4 regions of the Haloleucobacter albus genome follow, and region 2 is predicted to be linked to each of the others. Evidence: riboswitches for the same ligand, from Rfam matches in the RefSeq annotation. Region 2 holds a riboswitch; each other region holds the start of a gene.
The links. Region 2 has a riboswitch for cobalamin ahead of ACT6QH_RS12925 (TonB-dependent receptor plug domain-containing protein). Riboswitches for the same ligand answer to the same signal wherever they lie in the genome.
Positions count from the first base shown of each region.

Region 1: another riboswitch for cobalamin. It lies ahead of ACT6QH_RS12040 (DUF4198 domain-containing protein); the one in region 2 lies ahead of ACT6QH_RS12925 (TonB-dependent receptor plug domain-containing protein).
Region 3: another riboswitch for cobalamin. It lies ahead of cobW (cobalamin biosynthesis protein CobW); the one in region 2 lies ahead of ACT6QH_RS12925 (TonB-dependent receptor plug domain-containing protein).
Region 4: another riboswitch for cobalamin. It lies ahead of ACT6QH_RS12050 (ribonucleoside-diphosphate reductase subunit alpha); the one in region 2 lies ahead of ACT6QH_RS12925 (TonB-dependent receptor plug domain-containing protein).

Region 1 covers NZ_JBQWAS010000028.1:463,365-468,293, forward strand. Annotated here, with positions in the region: gene cbiQ (cobalt ECF transporter T component CbiQ) at 1-450, opposite strand, end outside; gene ACT6QH_RS12030 (NikL family nickel/cobalt ECF transporter subunit) at 455-1,045, opposite strand; gene cbiM (cobalt transporter CbiM) at 1,045-1,671, opposite strand; gene ACT6QH_RS12040 (DUF4198 domain-containing protein) at 1,781-2,599, opposite strand; cobalamin riboswitch at 2,770-2,980, opposite strand; gene ACT6QH_RS12045 (ribonucleotide-diphosphate reductase subunit beta) at 3,059-4,210, opposite strand; gene ACT6QH_RS12050 (ribonucleoside-diphosphate reductase subunit alpha) at 4,230-4,929, opposite strand, start outside.
Region 2 covers NZ_JBQWAS010000029.1:90,564-95,492, forward strand. Annotated here, with positions in the region: gene ACT6QH_RS12905 (peptidylprolyl isomerase) at 1-35, shown strand, start outside; gene ACT6QH_RS12910 (peptidylprolyl isomerase) at 208-663, shown strand; gene ACT6QH_RS12915 (proteasome-type protease) at 752-1,555, opposite strand; gene ACT6QH_RS12920 (enoyl-CoA hydratase) at 1,822-2,619, shown strand; cobalamin riboswitch at 2,803-3,009, shown strand; gene ACT6QH_RS12925 (TonB-dependent receptor plug domain-containing protein) at 3,125-4,929, shown strand, end outside.
Region 3 covers NZ_JBQWAS010000028.1:445,056-449,984, reverse strand. Annotated here, with positions in the region: gene cobN (cobaltochelatase subunit CobN) at 1-130, opposite strand, end outside; gene cobW (cobalamin biosynthesis protein CobW) at 334-1,401, opposite strand; cobalamin riboswitch at 1,590-1,777, opposite strand; gene cobO (cob(I)yrinic acid a,c-diamide adenosyltransferase) at 1,909-2,514, shown strand; gene ACT6QH_RS11955 (cobyric acid synthase) at 2,514-3,992, shown strand; gene cobF (precorrin-6A synthase (deacetylating)) at 4,014-4,775, shown strand.
Region 4 covers NZ_JBQWAS010000028.1:468,998-473,926, forward strand. Annotated here, with positions in the region: gene ACT6QH_RS12050 (ribonucleoside-diphosphate reductase subunit alpha) at 1-1,473, opposite strand, end outside; cobalamin riboswitch at 1,578-1,790, opposite strand; gene ACT6QH_RS12055 (glutaminase) at 2,043-2,984, opposite strand; gene mgtE (magnesium transporter) at 3,320-4,684, opposite strand.

The DNA.
Region 1 (4,929 bases), on a different contig from region 2:
ATGCAGAGCATGCCCCAGACGCACCGGCTCCATGGAGCCGACCAGCGACAGCAGCATCAGCACCACCGCATTGGCCTTCAGTGCAATATCCACCGCCCGCAGCAGGCCCTCCCGGCTGGCCGGATAGCCGAACAGCGAGAACATCTCCTCTCCCGGCACGGTGAAGGGCAACAGCAACAGCATGAACAGCACAAAGCCATCCATGGCGACCATGCGTTTCAGCGTGCGCGCCATGGGCAGGCGCGCCAGCAGCATCACCAGCCCGGCCGCCAGCACCGCAAGTGACAGGGCGACAAGATCATGCAACGCCACCACCACCAGAGCAAAAGCGGTGGCCGCCAGAATGCGGCTACGCGGGTCCAGCCTCTCCAGAAGAGAAACGGGGGCACGGCCGGCCATGCTGTTGGCCAGAACCGGCGCGCTTTGCCCGCTGGCTTGCAGATGCGCCATCGCCCTAGCCTCTGGCCAGCTTGCGCCGTGCCGCCAGATAGAAGCCAAGGCCGAACAGCCCCAGAATATAACCTATGCCCCCCAGAACATTCTGAAGGTTGGTTTTTTCCTGATAGGCGGCGATCTCGCGACGCAGCGGCACGATCTGCTTTTGCACCACGGTGGCGATCAGCTTTTCCTGAGCGGCCATGGTGAGCGCAGTGGGCGTTTCTTCCAGAGATGCGGCAGCGCCGGCCTGTACAGCGGGCGCAGCAGCGGGGGCTGCGCCAGAGATAGCGGGCAGTTCATCCGCCTCCATGCGCACCTCGGCCACATGCCCGCCGCCCAGATTGGCGCGGAAGATATGCGCTACGGCGCGGGTGGGGCGGAAGGTGAAGAGGCCATCCTCATCCGTCTTCACCTCACCCAGCCTGTTGCCTTGCGGATCGAAGATCTCTACCGGCACATCCTGCGCCATATCGCCATTGGAAAAGCCGATATCGCCGGAGATCACATCTCCCTCCGCGTAGACGGAGGCGATCACCTTATGGGCGAAAGCCGGGGTGGACAGCGCCAGAAGTAGCGCCACAATGCCAGAAAACAGATGCGTTTTCATCAGGATGCACTCCCCTGCGGCGCCTGCATCACGCCGAACAGCTCCGGCTTGACCTGCCGGGCAAGATAGACCGCCGCCCCGGTAATCAGCGCTTCCACCACCATCACCGGAATATGGGCGATGAAGACGAACTGCGCCGCCGGCAAGAACTCCTCGCCGCTCATGGCCAGAGACAGCGCAACGAAACAGGTGGTGAAGACAATGGCGAGCCCGCCGCCCAGCGCGCCCCACAGGGCAGATACCATGGGCGAGGCCGAAGCCACGCCGCGCCGGCACAGATAGAAGACCAGCACGGCCGGCAGGGCGATATTCACCGCATTCACCCCCAGCACAGTGATGCCGCCAAAGCCGAAGAACACCGCCTGCAACAGCAGGCCCACAAACAGCGCAGGAAACGCCGCCCAGCCCAGCACCAGCCCGGCCAGCCCATTCATGATGAGATGCACGCTGGACGGACCAATGGGGACATGAACGAGCGAGGCCACAAAGAAGGTGGCGCTGAGCACCCCCGCCGCCGGAATCTTCTCCATGGTGAGGGATCTCAGCCCCAGCGCCAGCCCACCAACCGCCACCACCGCCCCGGTCACCAGAACCGGCGTGGACAGGGCACCATCAACAATATGCATGTGCAGCCCTCCTCGAACCTTCAGAACATCCATCGCTTTGCCCGCACGGGCATGGTGCGTGGACCATGGGCCGGCCGCACCGGAAGGGCGTGGCCGGCCAGGTTCGGCCTCAGGGCTGGGGAATCTCGTCAGCGCGGACCCAGATCACCGCATCCTGGGAGAGTTCCTTGCCGTCATGGGTCTTTTTGGGGCCCGAGCCGAGCGCCGCGAAGCCCCAGTAACCGGCCTTGGGCACACCGAAGGTAAATTCGCCATTGGCATTGGTGATAGCCACCACAGCGCCACCCGGCATGGGCGCAGCCTTGGGCTCGGCCGCCTTCTTTTCACCCGGCACAGGCTCAGCGGCCATATATTCCACTTCCACCTCAACACCCGGCACGGGCTTGCCTTCAGACAGCACGCGGCCGGTAAAGGTGGAGCCGGCAATGATGTTCGTCGGCCGGTTGAGCGGCACGATCTCGGTCACCAGCCCCTGCGGCTCGGACCAGTCCGTGGGCAGCTGACGCAGATTCACGTAGCTCTTCGCGATCTGCTGGATGTAGATGTCTTCGCTGCCTTCCAGATAGGGCTCGGGCACGGCCACCAGCACATAATCGCCGGGGCGCTTCACCGGCAGCACGCCTTCCCAGGCCTGCGCCTCGCTCTCGCCCGCCCGGAAGCTGAACGCCTTGAGGGACGGCTTCAGGTCAATCTTCTTGCCGCGATGCACCGCATAAAACTCCTGCGGCTCACCCATCGCCATGACAGGCCCCAGTTCGAAGGGATGCCAGAAAATGAGCTGTACCGGCACATTGCCGGGCTTTTCCAGATTGGCATCGGTAACATAGACAAGCTGGAAATGAGCCGAAGCCATATGGGGCGCGCACACCAGAGCCGCACCCAGCGCAAAAACAGATGCGCCAGCCTTCATCATCTTGCGAAACAACACGTTCCCGTCTCCCCAATACCGGACAGCACCGCGCCTGAGGCGATGTGGCGGCACATGCGGAACGAGGGGCAAAAGCATGGGCGTGGAGCACGGGGCAGCCGGAGGCTGCACGGAGCCCAACCGCCAAACGCACACCCCGGCGTCCAATTGCGGAAAGAACGCCGCTGAGGCGACGTTCCGTGTCCAAGGCAGGTCTCCTGGCTCACGGGTCTTCGCATGGGCCTCGCCTTCCCGGGATAGTCCCAGTGGCATGGTGAGGCCGGGCTCGCCGTTCACAGTTGCGGGGGCAGCCACGGGTTTGAAGGGGCTTTGCCCCCACGCACCGTGTTCCCTCTTCGTCCCGGGCGTCACCACCCGGAAACCTTCGACACAGGCAAGAGGGGCTAAAGCGCCCCTCAAGTCAATTGCTAATATGGCAGGGCTGCACCATTCAGCGCAGCCTCGCCCCCTCCCTGCGGATCAATCCCAGGCTAATGCGCCGCCATTTTGATATTCGATGACGCGGGTCTCGAAGAAGTTCTTTTCCTTCTTCAGATCCATGGTCTCGCTCATCCAGGGGAAGGGGTTTTCCGTCTCGGGAAACACCGGGGCAAGGCCCAGCTGGGCGCAGCGCCGGTTGGCGATGAAATGCATATATTGCGCGCACAGGCCGGCATTCAGCCCAAGGAAACCGCGGGGTATGGTATCGCGCCCATAAGCGGCCTCCAGCTCTGCGCCCTCCTTCAGCATGGCTCGCACATCCTCCTGAAAGGCCGGGGTCCACAGATGCGGATTCTCCAGCTTGATCTGGTTGATGACATCAATGCCGAAATTGAGATGAATACTCTCATCACGCAGAATATACTGATACTGCTCTGCGATCCCCACCATCTTGTTACGCCGCCCCAGAGAGAGGATCTGCGCAAAGCCGGTATAGAACCACATGCCCTCGAACACGACATAGAAGGCCACCAGATCCCGCAGGAAGGCCCGCGCCCCCTCTTCCGTTTCGGTGGAAAAGGCTCCATCGGCAAGGTTTGAGGTATATTTCAGCGCCCACGCCGCCTTGTCGGTGATGGAGGGCACTTCGCGATACATGTTGAACAGCTCACCCTCATCCAGACCCAGACTTTCAACAATATACTGAAAAGTATGTGTATGCACCGCTTCCTCAAAGGCCTGTCGCAACAGATATTGCCGGCATTCAGGATTGGTGATCTGCTTGTAGATGGCGAGCACGATATTGTTCGCCACCAGGCTTTCAGAGGCCGCGAAGAAACCGAGATTGCGCTTCAGCATGCGCCGCTCATCGTCTGTCAGCCCCTCGCGGGATTTCCACAGCGCGATATCCGCCTGCATGGAGACTTCCGTCGGCATCCAGTGGTTGTTGCAGCCGGCAAGATACTTCTCCCATGCCCATTTATACTTCATGGGCAGAAGCTGGTTTACATCAGCCCGCGCATTCAACATGCGCTTTTCATCCACCGAGACGCGCCCGCCAGAGCGATCAATACCGCCCAGCCCGGTGGCGTCCCCCTCCTGTGGAAGAGACGCCGGAATGGCCGGGGCCGGCACAGGGACAGGTCGGGCGGGTTTGGCCGGGGCAAGTGGCGTATCAGACCAGTCGAGCATCACAACACTCCTTCTCTGCTCACTGGCAGGCTTCACATTCGGGATCATTGATGGAGCAGGCCGCGGGGCTGGAGGCCGGGCTCTCCACCGGAATGGGCGCAGATGCGGAAACCGCATTCAGCTTGCCATCCGTGCCCTTCAGCGTGGATTTCTCCACATGGGTGGCGGAACGCGCGCGCAGATAATAGGTGGTTTTCAACCCCTGACGCCAGGCGAAGCGATAGGCTTCATCCAGCTTCCGGCCCGAGGGTTCGGCAATATAAAGATTGAGCGACTGAGCCTGATCGATCCATTTCTGCCGCCGGGCTGCCGCACGAATAAGCCATTGCGGGGCAATCTCGAACGCCGTGGCGTAGAGCGCCTTGAGATCATCCGGCACGCGGTCGATGGCGCTGACCATGCCATCATAATATTTGAGATCGGAGATCATCACCTCATCCCACAGATTGCGGGCCTTGAGGTCATGCACCAGATGGGCGTTCACCACGGTAAAATCGCCCGACATGTTGGCCTTCACATAAAGCTGGCTATAGGCCGGCTCGATGGACTGGGACACGCCGACAATATTGGAGATGGTCGCCGTGGGGGCGATGGCCAGCACATTGGAATTGCGCATGCCGGTGGCCTGCACGCGGGCGCGCAATGTCTCCCAGTCGAGGTGCTGGGTGCGGTCCAGCTCTACATCACCTTCACGCGCGTCGGCCAGCAATTCGAGACTG
Region 2 (4,929 bases):
CGGATCGGATCGTAAAGGCCAAGGTGGGCGGCTGATCGCCACGAACGCCCCCATCCAAAGCCCTTCCATTCAGGGCTTCCACGAAAGTGAAGCGATGCAGGCAGCCCTGCGCCGCTTTCCGCCGGGCCAGGCTCCCCGCCATCCCGGCTTCGCCCGGACGGGCCGGAACATCACCGGCCCCCTCCCCGCACAGACAAGGATTTCGACATGAGTGAGGAAGTGCTCGTTCTGGAGACCACCAAGGGTCCCGTCACCATCGAGTTCCGCCCCGAAGCTGCCCCCGGCCATGTGGCCCGCATCAAGGAGCTGGTTTCGCAGGGCTTCTACAACGGCGTGCCGTTCCACCGCGTCATCGAAGGCTTCATGGCCCAGACCGGCGATCCGACCGGCACCGGCATGGGTGGCTCCGGCAAGAAGCTGAAGGCTGAGTTCAACGCCCTGCCGCACAAGCGCGGCACCGTTTCCATGGCGCGCGCCCAGAACCCCGATTCCGGCGACAGCCAGTTCTTCATCTGCTTCGCTGATGCCCGCTTCCTGGATGGCCAGTATACGGTGTGGGGCGAAGTGGTCTCCGGCATGGAAAACATTGACCAGATCAAGCGCGGCGAACCGGTGCAGGACCCGGACCAGATCGTCAGCGCCAAGTTGCAGCCCAAGGGCTGAGACCAGCTTTCCGGCATCATGCCGCACATGAAAGAAAGGGCGCCCTTGCGGCGCCCTTTTGATGTTCAGACATTCAGGATGCGCCCGTTCACACCGCCACGACATCTTCCTTCCGGGGTTCGCCATGCCCGCTCTCAACATGACGAATCTGCTTGAGGTAAGGCGGGCGCGGAATGGAGGCATGGGCCGCCCGCAAGGCCGCCGACCAGCGCTCGCGCAGATCATGAAAATAGGGGTCGCCAGCTTCGATCCGGTGGTTCAGCTCCGCTTCCAGCTTGTCCGTGCACAGCACCAGCATATCCAGAGGCATGCCCACCCCCAGATTTGATCGCATGGTGGAATCCATCGAGATCAGCGCGGCCTTGAGCGCATCCGAAATCGGCATGTCATAATGCACGGCGCGATCCAGAACCGGCTTGCCATATTTATGCTCACCAATTTGCAAGAAGGGCGTATCCGGGGTGCATTCAATGAAGTTTCCGGCCGGATAGACCATGAACAGGCGCAGCGGCCCACCCTGAATTTGCCCGCCCAGCAGGAAAGACACTTCAAAATTGATGGAACTGCTCTGTTCCATCACCACACCATTCACCTTCTGCACATGGCGAATGGCCTGCCCCACAAGCTGCGCCGCCTGAAACATGCCATGGCAATCACGCAACTGGCGGTTCTCGCCAGTCACCTCATCTTCGAAGCCCTCACGCAGCAGGCTGATGACGGATTGCGTCACCGACAAATTTCCTGCCGAGGCAATGCCGATCACGTGGTGGCCGGGCTCTTCAAAAATGTGGAGCTTTCGGAAGGTGGAAATATTATCCACCCCGGCATTTGTCCGGGTATCCGCAAGCAGCACCAGCCCTTCACGCACAAGCACGCCGCAACAATATGTCATCACACACCCCTTACTGAGGACGTGAAATTATAGGGAATGGCGGGCCTGCCCCGCAATGCGAGATCCGCCATGGCCCTGCGGCGCAGGCTGGCTGCGGCACATCCGCCACACTCACCTTCAACATGGCCTGCCGCAGATCTTCCATCCACATGCCGAAATAGCGACACCCCGCATTCTTTCCTTTATATGCGGTGGCTCGCCCCGGCAGATCAGCCGCGGCATATTTTTCCGCCGCTCCGGCGGCTGGCGTCGAGAGGAAGCAGCACATGTCCAACGGGACCACCGAAAACACCGCTGAAGATGTCATCCTCATAGAGCGCGAGGGGCGCGTCGCCATTATCCGCCTCAACCGTCCCAAAGCACTCAATGCCCTGAATTTCCAGGTGATGACCGCCATGGCCAAGGCTGTCACCGCGCTCGATCAGGATACCGGCGTGGGCGCCATCGTCGTGACAGGTTCCGAAAAGGCCTTCGCCGCCGGTGCCGACATCAAGGAAATGGCAGAGCGCTCTGCCGTGGACATGTTGCTGGATGACTGGTTCTCCGATTGGCAGACCGTGGCGCACTGCCGCACCCCGCTGATCGCGGCGGTTTCCGGCTTCGCGCTGGGTGGTGGCTGTGAGCTGGCCATGATGTGCGACCTCATCATCGCTTCCGAAACCGCCAAATTCGGCCAGCCCGAAATCAAGCTGGGCGTCATGCCCGGCATGGGCGGCTCGCAGCGCCTCACCCACGCCATTGGCAAATACAAGGCCATGGACATGGTGCTGACCGGCCGCATGATTGGCGCTGAAGAGGCCGAGCGCGCCGGCCTTGTCTCCCGCGTGGTGCCGGCCGAGCGCCATATGGAAGAGGTGATGGAAACCGCCCGCACCATCGCCAATTATGGCAAACCCTCCGTGCTTTCCGCGAAGGAAGCAGTCAATCGCGCCTTTGAAGTGAGCCTGAATGAAGGCGTGTTGTTTGAACGGCGCACCTTCCATGCCCTGTTCGCCACAGAAGACCAGAAGGAAGGCATGCGTGCCTTCTCCGAAAAGCGGGCAGCGGAATTCAAGAACCGCTGAGCCCCTTCCCGCCCTCACAGGGAAGAAGCCTCATCTTTCAGTCTGCCGCGGACCTGCCGCGGCAGGCGGGCTGGGCGCAGAATATCCGTCCCCGCGCCCGGATCTGAACATGCTTATGTTGCAATGCGGCCACAGATGTTACCAAACTGTAATAGGTCCATTGACGCTTGACGTTACGAATCCCTATTTTCCATCTCCGACGGTATCCTTCCCAGAAGGATGAAAAGGGAACGTGGTGAGATGTGCATCTGCGCATCAAATCCATGGCTGCCCCCGCAACTGTGAGTGGCGAGCCTCTCTCCAATAGACCACTGGGCATCAGGGGCCTGGGAAGGTGGAGACAGGCAGGGACCCACAAGCCAGGAGACCTGCCGTCACCCGTGGTCACACGCGAGCACGTCGGGCGGGGCTCCCCGATGCGGTGAACAGTTTCATGTCTCCCGACATGGAAACGACGCTTCGTTCGCGGTGACGTGTCCACATTGGCGTTTCGCCAGAGGTTCACATGCCGCGTTCCGCTCCCTTCAGCCACCAGCTCCGTGCTGCATTCGGCGCCACAAAACAGGCTCCTGATACAGCGGCTCTTACCCGCCATATGCGTTGTTCCAGCGCCAGCCTGCTGGCAATCAGCATCGCTATGGCCGCAACTCCGGCTTTTGCCCAGTCTGCCGAAAACACGCAGCAAGCTGAAGAGATCCAGATTCAGGAACAGATCGCCCTGCCGGATGTGGTGGTGAGCGCCACCACCCAGGCCACACCCAGCCGCGAAGTCGCCAGCTCGGTGACCGTAGTGACCGGCGAGGAGATCGAGCAGCGTCAGGAGCGCAGCGTCCCGGATGTTCTGCAATCCGTTCCCGGCTTGAATGTTGTGCAGACGGGCGGCCCCGGCAGCTCAACCTCCGTGTTCATTCGTGGCTCCAGCTCCAGCCAGGTCAAGGTGATGCTGGACGGCATTGAGCTTGCCGACCCATCCAGCCCCGGCAATACGTTCGATCTCGGCTACATGTTCACCAATGACATGGCCCGGCTTGAGGTTCTGCGTGGCCCGCAGAGCGGCCTTTATGGCTCGGAGGCCATTGGCGGCGTCATCTCCATGACGACCGAGCGCGGCAGCGGCCCGGCCCAGCTTTCCGGTTATCTGGAAGCCGGTGGCCTTGGCACTTTCAATCAGGTCGCGAGCCTGAAGGGGGCCATGCAGGGCTTCTCCTACAATATGAATATCGGCAATTATGCCAGTACGGCCATTCCGGTCACGCCGCAATCCATCATTCCCTTCGGCATGCCGAACAATGACAACCGGAATGAAAACCTCACGCTCTCCGGGCGTTTCGACCTGGATGTGAGCGACAATTTCACCATCAACTACACCGCCCGCTACATTAACGCCTGGCTCGATTACACCTCGGATTTGTGGAACAGCGCCACATATGAGAGCGCGCCGGCCCCCTTCCAGGATACGACCCACGCCACGACCTTCATCACCAAGGGTGAAGGCATCTGGTCCTTGCTGGATGGCGCGCTGGTCAACACCTTCGGTGTTGCCGCTACAAATTATGCGCGCGACAATACCAGCCTCTACAAGAACAATCTCAGCGAATATTCCGGTGACCGCCAGACCTATTACTGGCGTTCCAGCTATGATTTCATGCCCGGCCAGAACCTGCTTGTCGGCGTGGAACACAAGCGTGATTACATGACCTCCGAATCTGCCTGGACCAGCATGGATGCCAGCAGCGACGATACGGCCGGTTATGCTCAGCTTCAGACGTCTTTCTGGGATCGTCTCTTCATCGCGGCCAATATCCGCTATGATGATTATGATACCTGGGGTGGCCATACCACTTGGCGTATTGCGCCTGCGCTCTGGATTCCAGAAACCAACACAAAGCTGAAGTTCACCTATGGCACCGGCTTCAAGGCGCCGACCCTCTATCAGCTTTATGCCCCCTATTACGGCAACACCAACCTCAAGCCCGAAGAGAGCGACGGCTGGGATGTCGGCTTTGAACAATATCTGTGGGATGACAAAGTCAGCTTCGGCCTGACCTATTTCTACAATGATGTGACGAACCTTATTGTCACCGCCCGCAACATGACAACCGGCAACTACACCAACGAGAACCTCTCCAGCGCTACGAGTGATGGCGTTGAAGCCTTTCTGGCGTTGAAGCTTTCCGAGCAGTTCTCCATTCGGGCCGATTACACCCACACCAATACGGTGGGGCACTTCCCGCAGGGGCAGTCCTTTGGCACCAGTTGCGCCCAGCGCACCGCCACCTCCTGCTATCCGCTGCGCCGGCCAGACAACAA
Region 3 (4,929 bases), on a different contig from region 2:
GCGCCAGCGCGAGTGCGGAAAGGTCGCTGTCCGCAAAGGAGAGCGCCACCACATCTCCGGGCGGCTGGGCCAGATTCGTGGCGGTTTCCCCTTCATCCAGGCTGACCGTGCTGACAGGCAGAAGATGCATGACCTAGCCCGCCCTGAAAAAGACGGGAGACAGGAACAGGGCAGGGTGGGCACTGGGGCTGGAGCCGGGGCGGGCCAGCATGATATGGCCCGCATGAGGCCAGAGCACCTCTTGCCCCCACATGACCTTTAGCCGGCGCGGGCGCACCGGGGCGCAAGGCCTCTTGCCCCCGCCTTTGTATTGTGCCTGTTCCCGTCTCATCTTCAGGCCGCCGCCCGGCCAGCCAGCGCTTCGGCCACCGCGGCCTGATCGAACCCCTTGAGGCCGATCACCACCAGCTTGCCCTCGCGCGCCTCCCCCGGAGCCCAGGGGCGGTCATAATGATGGGAGACGCGGCGGCCTACGCTCTGCACCACCAGCCGCATGGGTTTGCCAGTGACGGGCACGAACCCCTTGATGCGCAACACGCCCGCGGCCTCTGTGGCGCGGCTGACTCGGGCGGCGAGTTCTTCCGGCGAGGCGGCGTCGGCCACAGGCAGGGCGATGCTCTCGAAATCATCATGATCGTGCGGCTCGCCGGAATCATGATGGGTCTTGCGGGCCTCGAGATCATCCTCCGCCGCCGCGCCAAGGCCGAGCAGCAGGCTGGGTTCTACCTCACCCTGCGCGGTTTCCACGATCTTCACGGCGCGGGGCAGATGGGCGGAGATTTCGGCATGCGCCTTCGCCTTCGCACCGGCATCCATCAGGTCCGCCTTGTTGAGCAGAATGAGATCTGCGCACAGGATCTGGTCCTCGAACACTTCTTCCAGCGGGTTGTCATGATCGACGGACTGGTCCTGCTCCCTCTGGGTGGCCAGCGCCTCTGGGTCATCGGCGAAGAAGCCGGCGGCGACGGCGGGGCCATCCACCACCGCAATCACGCCATCCACCGTGACGCGTGAGCGGATTTGCGGCCAGTTGAAAGCCTGCACCAGCGGCTTGGGCAGGGCCAGGCCGGAGGTTTCGATGAGGATATGGTCGGGCGGGGTATCCGAGCCCAGGAGCTGGTCCAGCGCGGGCACGAAATCATCGGCCACGGTGCAGCAGATGCAGCCATTGGGCAGTTCCACCACCCGGCCGTCTTCACAGCCCTTGATGCCGCAGCCTTCCAGAAAGCCGCCATCAAAGCCTACATCGCCGAATTCATTCACCAGCACCGCGATGCGTGCACCATGGGCATGCTCCAGAACGTGGCGCACCAGCGTGGTCTTGCCCGCACCGAGAAAGCCGGTGACGATGGTGCAGGGGATCTTGGTGAGGGTGTTGGGGGCGGGAGAAAGGGTGTTCATCGCCCGGCCTCCGCATGCCGCCTGTTGCTGTTCTGCAAAAGGGCGCGGCGCGCAGCGGCGCAGCGGGCGGGAGAAAGGCGTGGCATCATCAGCTCCGTCAGGCTCCGGCGGTTCTGCCGGTCTCTTCCACGGACGGAGCGGACGGATGTCCGGCACAGCGCCATCCGTCACCCCGACGGATGGGCCCATGGAAGCAGGGCGTGACGGCAGGTCTCCTGGCTCGCGGACATTCCATTTCGCGCCTTCCCGGAGCGCGTGCGCCCAGTGGCCTGTTGCGAAAGGCGAATCCGCCTACAGTTGCGGGGGCAGCCGCGGCTTTTGCACCGCATTCCCTTTTCACCTCGAAGTTCGAGGCACCGTCGCTTATAGCGTTAGCGGGCGGCGCTGCGCCGCGCAAGGCCGCGCATGATGCGGGGCGGGGCTGTACACCAGCCTGTGAATTGTGCATGAGCCCCACTGCCCACAACACCCATATCCCACAGAGGGTGTCCCACACAGGAGCACGAGATGGAAACCGCCGAAGCTGCCCGCCACCGTGAGAAGATGCAGAAGCGCAAGGCCGTGCAGGATCGGGAGGTGGCGGAAAAGACCATCGAGAAGGGGCTTCTCATGGTCCATACCGGGCCGGGCAAGGGCAAATCCACCGCAGCCATGGGTTTGTTGCTGCGTGCGCTGGGGCATGGCTGGAAGGTCGGCATCGTCCAGTTCATCAAGGGCGCGTGGGAAACTGGCGAGCGTACGGCCTTCGAGCGCTTCGGAGACCAGATCTCCTGGCACACCATGGGCGAGGGCTTCACCTGGGAGACCCAGGACAAGGCGCGCGACATCGCTGCCGCCGAGGCCGCCTTCGCCAAAGCGCGCGAGCTGATGACCGACCCGGAGATCCGCCTCATCGTGCTGGATGAGCTCAATATCGCCCTGCGCTATGATTATCTGCCGCTGGACGAGGTGATCTCCACCCTCACCAACCGGCGCGATGACCTGACTATTGTGGTCACCGGCCGCAATGCGAAGCCGGAGCTGATCGCGGCCGCTGATCTGGTGACGGAAATGATGTTGGTGAAGCATCATTTCGCGGCCGGGGTAAAGGCGCAGAAGGGTATCGAATTCTGATGGCCGGCGCCTTCATGGTGCAGGGCACCGGCTCCAATGTGGGCAAGTCCCTTCTGGTGGCGGGCTTCTGTCGCCTGTTCGCGCGGCGGGGGCTGCGCGTGCGCCCCTTCAAGCCACAGAACATGTCCAACAACGCAGCCGTGACCGAGGATGGTGGCGAGATTGGACGGGCGCAGGCCATGCAGGCGCGTGCGGCGGGCGTGGCCCCCAGCGTGCACATGAACCCGGTGCTGCTGAAGCCCCAAAGCGATGTGGGGGCGCAGATCGTGGTGCAGGGCAAGGTGTTCGGCGCGGCCCGTGCGCGTGATTATCAGGGCTTGAAACCGCGCCTCATGGGGGCGGTGCAGGAGAGTTTCGCCCGCCTGAAGGCCGAGGCCGATCTGGTGATTGTGGAAGGGGCGGGTTCAGCAGCAGAAGTGAATCTGCGGGCCGGTGATATTGCCAATATGGGCTTTGCCCGTGCCACTGGCACGCCGGTGGTTCTGGCCGGCGATATTGATCGCGGTGGGGTGATCGCCGCCCTTGTCGGCACGAAGACCGTGATTGACCCGGATGATGCGGCGATGATCCGAGGCTTTCTCGTCAATCGCTTCCGGGGAGATCCGGCGCTGTTCGCCGATGGCATGGCTTTTATCGCGGCGCGCACCGGCTGGGCTCCGCTGGGGCTGATCCCGCATTTTGACGAGGCGCGCCGCCTGCCGGCGGAAGACGCGCTGGGGCTGGCTGATTCGCCCGCCCGCCCCGGCAAGCCGCTGGTGGTGGTGCCGGTGACGCCGCGCCTTTCCAATTTCGATGATCTCGACCCGCTGCGCGAGGAAGAGGGGGTGGAGGTGCGTTTCATTCCCCCCGGCAGGCCCTTGCCGGCAGATGCCGCACTGGTGCTGCTGGCCGGATCGAAAGCCACGATTGATGATCTGGAGAACCTGAGAGCGGAAGGCTGGGATATCGATATCAAGGCGCATTTGCGACGTGGCGGGCGCGTGCTGGGCCTGTGTGGTGGCTACCAGATGCTGGGGCGCATGATTGAAGATCCGCTGGGCCTTGAGGGGGCTCCCCGCCGGGTGGAAGGGCTGGGCTTGCTGGATGTGGAAACCCGCATGGAGGCCGGCAAGCGGCTGGAGCGGGTGAGCGGGCATCTGGCTGAAGGCGCTGTACCCCTTGCTGGTTACGAAATGCACATGGGTGTGACATCCGGGCCGGATACGGCCCGGCCTTTCGCGTATCTGACGGATGGGCGCGTCGATGGGGCGATATCCGCAGATGGCCGTGTGGCGGGCACCTATCTGCATGGCCTGTTCACGGCGGATGAGATGCGCCGGCGTTTTCTGGCGCAACTGGGGGCCTCCGCCTCCGGCCTGTCTTATGAGGTGATGCTGGACGAGGTGCTGGAGCATCTCGCCAGCCATCTGGAAACCCATGTGGATTGTGATGCGCTGCTTGCCTTGGCACATGAAAACAATGGCAGGGTCGGGCGCTGACGCCTGCATTGAGGACGGAACATGCGGAAGATTCTGGTTATCGGCATCGGCACAGGCAATCCGGCGCATGTGACGCAGGAGGCGATCGAGGCGCTGAACCGGGTGAATGTGTTCTTCATTCCCCACAAGGGCGCACAGAAGGAGGCGCTGGCTCATCTGCGCGAGGCCATCTGCAAGCGTTTCATCCACCATCGGAATTACCGTTTCGTGGACGTGGAGATCCCCGCCCGTGAGGCTCAGCCGGAAGATTACCGCGCCACCGTGGCGGACTGGCACGCGCAGATCGAGCGCAATTATATCGACGCCTTCCGTACGGAGCTGGGCGAAGAGGAATGCGGAGCTCTTCTGGTGTGGGGGGACCCGGCCTTCTATGACAGCACGCTGCGCATTCTGGACAGCATTCATGGCCGGGGCACTTTGGCCTTCTCACATGAGGTGATTGCCGGCATCAGCAGCGTGCAGATGCTGGCGGCGCGCCATCGCATTCCGCTCAACCGCATCGGTGCACCTGTGCTTATCACCACGGGGCGTCGCCTCATGCAGGGCTTTCCTGCGGAGGCCGACAGCGTGGTGGTGATGCTGGATGGGGAGCAGGCTTTCAGCCATATCGACCCCGAAGGGCTGGAGATCTTCTGGGGCGCCTATCTGGGTATGGATGAGGAACTGCTTATCTGCGGCCCGCTGGAGCAGGTTTCTGCGCAGATTCTGTCCGCGCGGGAAGAGGCGCGCCGTCACCATGGCTGGATCATGGATATTTATCTGCTGCGTCGCGTGGCGCGCTGATTTTTGGCGCATTCAGATCGGGGTGAGTCAGCCCGCCATCTGCCCGCCAGCGGCTTGTCTGGCGGGTCTGTCTTCGGCTGCCGGACATTTTGATGTGACGTTGCGCCACACTTTGCCAGGCCGTCCGTCACCCGGCTTGCGTGTGTGAGGTTGT
Region 4 (4,929 bases), on a different contig from region 2:
GAACAGGTCTGGTATCCAGTTCGCGGTGTTCATGTCATGGGTACGGCGACGGTCGTCGCCGGTATTCTTGCGCAGGTCGAGAAATTCCTCGATGTCGATATGCCAGCTTTCCAGATAGGCGCACACCGCGCCCTTGCGCTTGCCACCCTGATTGACCGCAATAGCGGTATCGTTCGCCACCTTCAGGAAGGGCACCACGCCCTGGCTCTCGCCATTCGTGCCCTTGATATGCGCGCCAAGGCCCCGCACCGGGGTCCAGTCATTTCCGAGGCCGCCGGAATATTTAGCCAGCAGCGCATTGTCACGCACCGCCTTGAAGATGCCGTCGAGATCATCCGACACCGTGGTGAGGAAGCAGCTTGAAAGCTGCGGGCGCAGCGTGCCGGCATTGAACAGGGTCGGCGTCGAGGCCATGAAGTCGAACGACGACAACAAATTATAAAATTCTATGGCGCGCGCTTCACGGTCAATCTCGCGCACCGCAAGGCCCATGGCCACGCGCATGAAGAAGGCCTGCGGCAGCTCGAAGCGCGTGCCGGACACATGCAGGAAATAACGATCATAAAGGGTTTGCAGGCCCAGATAATCAAACTGCAAATCCCGCTCCGGCTTCAGGGCCGCCGCAATGCGGGCGAGATCGAACCGGCCCAGTTCCGGGTCCAGCAATTCGGCCTTGATGCCGGCCTTTACATAAGCGGGAAAATAATCCGCATAGCGCGCGCCCATCTCGGTCTGCGTGGCCTCATCCGGGTGGCCGGCAATGAAACTGAGCGCCTCACGGCGGAGCCTGTCTGTCAGAAGCCGCGCGGAGACCTTGGCATAATTCGGCTCGGTCTCGATCAGCGTGCGGGCGGCCAGAATGGGGGCCAGCGCCAGTTCATCACGCGTGATACCGTCATACAGATTGCGCCTTGTCTCGGCCAGAACCGGCTCAGGCGAAACCCCATCAAGGCCGGCGCAGGCTTCGCGCACCACGGTTTCAAGGCGCGCACCATCCAGCGGCACGCGGCTGCCATCGCTCTCGCGCATATGCAGCTCGGGCACCGCCTGCGCCTTCTCCTGCTGCTCAAGAGCCGCCGCACGCTCACGGGCGCGGTCCTCGCGGTAGAGCACATAAGCGCGCGCCACCTTATGGTGTCCACCGCGCATCAGGGCCAACTCGACCTGATCCTGCACATCCTCGATATGGAATGTGCGGCCCGCATCCACCCGGCGAGTGAGGTTCGCCACCACCTGTTCCGTCAGCTCCGCCACAATGTCATGCACCCGGCGTGAGGCAGCCGCCGTACCGCCTTCCACCGCCAGAAAGGCCTTGGTGAGCGCCACCGCGATCTTGGACGGATCAAACGGCGTCACCGCCCCGTTGCGGCGGATGATCTGGTAGCCCGGCTCACCCGCGCGGGCCGTGACGGCTGGCGCGGCAGAAACCGGAGTAACCGGCGCGACCTGTTCCGACTGGACAGAAAGAGACATCTGGCATGCACCCCGTGCGCTGGAGGCAGGGGGCGAAAAAACGCAGAAGGCGCATGTCGCAAGACAGCGCCGGCCTGCGATCCTCCGGGGCACCCCGCCCGTGGTCGTTTCTTGCTGTCACGACAGAGATGTCCTGGCTCGCGGGTCGTCGCCAGCCATCCGCCTTCCCGGTTGCCGGTGGCCCGGCTTTTCCAGTGGCTGCATCCTGAAAGATGCGTGGATTTCGGCTCGTCGCTTACAGTTGCGGGGGCAGCGTCGGTGTTGCACCGAACTTCCCTCCTGCCTCCCGAAAGGAGACCGTGACCACTATATGTAGCGGCCACATGAACCCGCATGTCAATATGCTGTTAGCTGCCCGAGGCACCCCCACTTGCGAAGCAGCGGGAGAAAACGCGCATGGGCAAACCATTACAGCCAAATGGGCCAGCCGGAAATATTTTGCGACGCCACAGCGCAACACAATGCTTTTGTGGGAAACAAATGTGGACATCTGCGCGGCGGGCCGGAATCAAGCGATTATGGCGCAGATGCTCGTCTCTTCCGCCACGAATCATGGTCGCCCGGTCGTCTCAAAAGACCGACCAGCCCATACGCCGGCTCAGAAACTCCAGCGCGTCCGTGCCCAGCAGGGAATTGCCCTGCTCGCTCAGCCCCGGTGACCATACCGCAATGGAGGCCGTGCCGGGCAGAATGGCCAGAATGCCCCCGCCCACCCCGCTCTTGGAGGGCAGCCCCACCCGAAAGGCGAAGTCTCCCGAGCCATCATAATGGCCACAGGTGAGCATGATGGCATTGATACGCCGGGCCCGCTCCGGGGCCACCACGGAAAAGCCGGTGAGCGGATTGCGCCCGCCATTGGCCAGGAAGCCCCCGGCCTGCGCAAGCTGGCGACAACTCATGGCCATGGCGCACTGGTGGAAATAGACCCCCAGCACCATCTCCGGCTCATTATCCAGCGTACCGAAGGATTTCATGTAATTGGCCAACGCCACATTGCGGAAACCCGTGGCTTTTTCCGCCCGCGCGACCAGAGGATCAATCGTGATGCTGTCATCCTGCGCCAGCGCGCGAACGAAGTGCAGGATTTCGCCAATGGTCTCGCGCGGCTTGTGGCCGGCCAGCAGCACATCGGCCACCATGATGGCCCCGGCATTGATGAAGGGATTGCGCGGAATGCCCTTCTCATGCTCAAGCTGAACAATGGAGTTGAAGGCATTGCCAGAGGGCTCGCGCCCCACGCGCTTCCACAATCCATCCCCCACCTGCCCCAGCGCGAGCGTGAGCGAAAATACCTTGGAGACGCTCTGGATGGAGAAGGGCGCATCCGCATCACCCGCCACATGGACGCTACCATCATTCAGCGCTACGGCGATGCCGAACTGCTGCGGGTCCACCTCCGCCAGCGGGGGAATATAATCCGCCACCTTGCCGCGCCTGACGCGGGCCGCCATGCGCGACACCACATCATCCAGCGCCGCCTGAAGACGCTCTGGCGGACAGGAATGTGCCAGACAAACCTCACGGGCGATTTCAGCTTCCTCGGACAAGAGCGGCCCCCACCCTGCACATGGCTCGTGCAGAACCATAAACTGCTTCGGTTACAAGGCCATAGCTCTTTCTTGCCTCTTTCTGGCGCAAAGCACAGCTCAACCCAAGCCCGCGCCGTGGCGGGCGACATCATGGCAGCAGGGTGCCCCACAAACGTTTCGCCAGCTGATGAACACCTACGCCCCCATGCGCCCCGGACATGCGTCCCCGGACCTGTGCCCCCGCAACAGAAAAGGCCGCGGGCAAAAACACCCGCGGCCTGCTGATCGTATCTTCTGAAAAGGCGGGGCGGCCCGCCTTACAAAATGGTGCCAGCCAGCATGACCCACGCCACCGAGAAGTAGATGACGATACCCGTCACATCGACGAGGGTTGCGACGAACGGTGCCGAAGCGGAAGCGGGATCGAACCCGGCGCGCTTGATGATGAAGGGCAGCAACGAGCCGGTGATCGAGCCGAAAGTCACGATACCCACCAGTGCTATGCCAATGGTGATCGCCAGAATCTGCCAATGCTCACCGTAATCGAAAATGCCGGCTTCCTGCCACACGGTGATACGGATGATGCCGATGATGCCGAGAATGGCACCCAGCACCATGCCCGTAGGCAATTCTCGGACAGCCACCCGCCACCAGTCTCTCAGCGTCACTTCACGCAGCGCGAGGGCGCGGATGATGAGCGAAGTGGCCTGCGAACCGGAGTTACCGCCGGAGCTCATCACCAGCGGAATGAACAGGGCGAGAACGATGGCTTTTTCCAGCTCATCCTCAAACACCTGCATGGCAGAAGCGGTGAGCATTTCCGCCAGGAACAGCACGCACAGCCAGCCCGCGCGCTTCTTGATCATCTGAAGGAAGGAGATATCGAAATAGGGCTTGTCAATCGCTTCCATACCGCCCATGCGCTGGACGTCAGCGGTCTGCTCCTCGATCATGACGTCGATGACGTCATCCACCGTGATGATGCCCAGCACATGGTTGGTGCTGTCCACCACCGGCAGCGCCAGCACATCATATTTGGAAATGGCGCGAGCCACATCCTCACGCGGCATTGTCGGGTTGAGGGTGATGGGCGCATGGGCCAGCGCGGCCGACAGCACATTATCCTCCGGCTCAGCGGCGATCAGCCGGCGCAGGGTCACGATATTGACGAGACGCTGGGTGGAGGGGTTCAGCACATAAATGGCATAGACCGTCTCGCGGGAACGCTCGACCTTGCGGATATGGTCGATGGTTTGCTGCACGGTCCAGTTGGAGGGCACGCTGACGAACTCGGTCGTCATCATCGAGCCGGCCGTGCCTTCCGCATAGGACATGAGGTGATCGACAGCCGTGCGGGTCTCGGCATTGAGCCCGTCCTGAAGGCGCCCCCTGGCCGGCTCTTCCACCCAGCGCAACACATCCACCGCGCGGTCGGCGGACATGCCTTCCAGCAGGGCGACGGCCTTCGGCTCCGGCAGGGCCGCCAGGATTTCACTGGCATTCTGAAACTGGGGACGATCAAACACTTCAACCGCCCATTCCAGCGGCATCCGGGCGATCATCTCCACGACATCTTCATCGCTCTTTTCGTTGAGCAACTCCACAATGTCGGCCACATGCTCATGCGCCAGCTGCGCGGCAAGGGTGCTGTTGACCGGCTCCCCCGAAAGGTCCTTGCGCATATTCTCCACCGTCATCCAACGCTCCCCCTGACCTACGGATTGCGAAGCCCGCCCGCAATCGCCGGGCAAAATAATACCTGCCCGCTCCGTAGAGCGAACCTGTGTCACATATCCCTCAGAGGGATGACAGAATTACATCATTGCTGCGCAGGCGCGCGCCTGACGACCCGTTCCAAGCGCCCATTCCACATTTCCGAACAGACACCAGAGCCGAAAATCCGCAACACCTGCCATAGGCGCATATG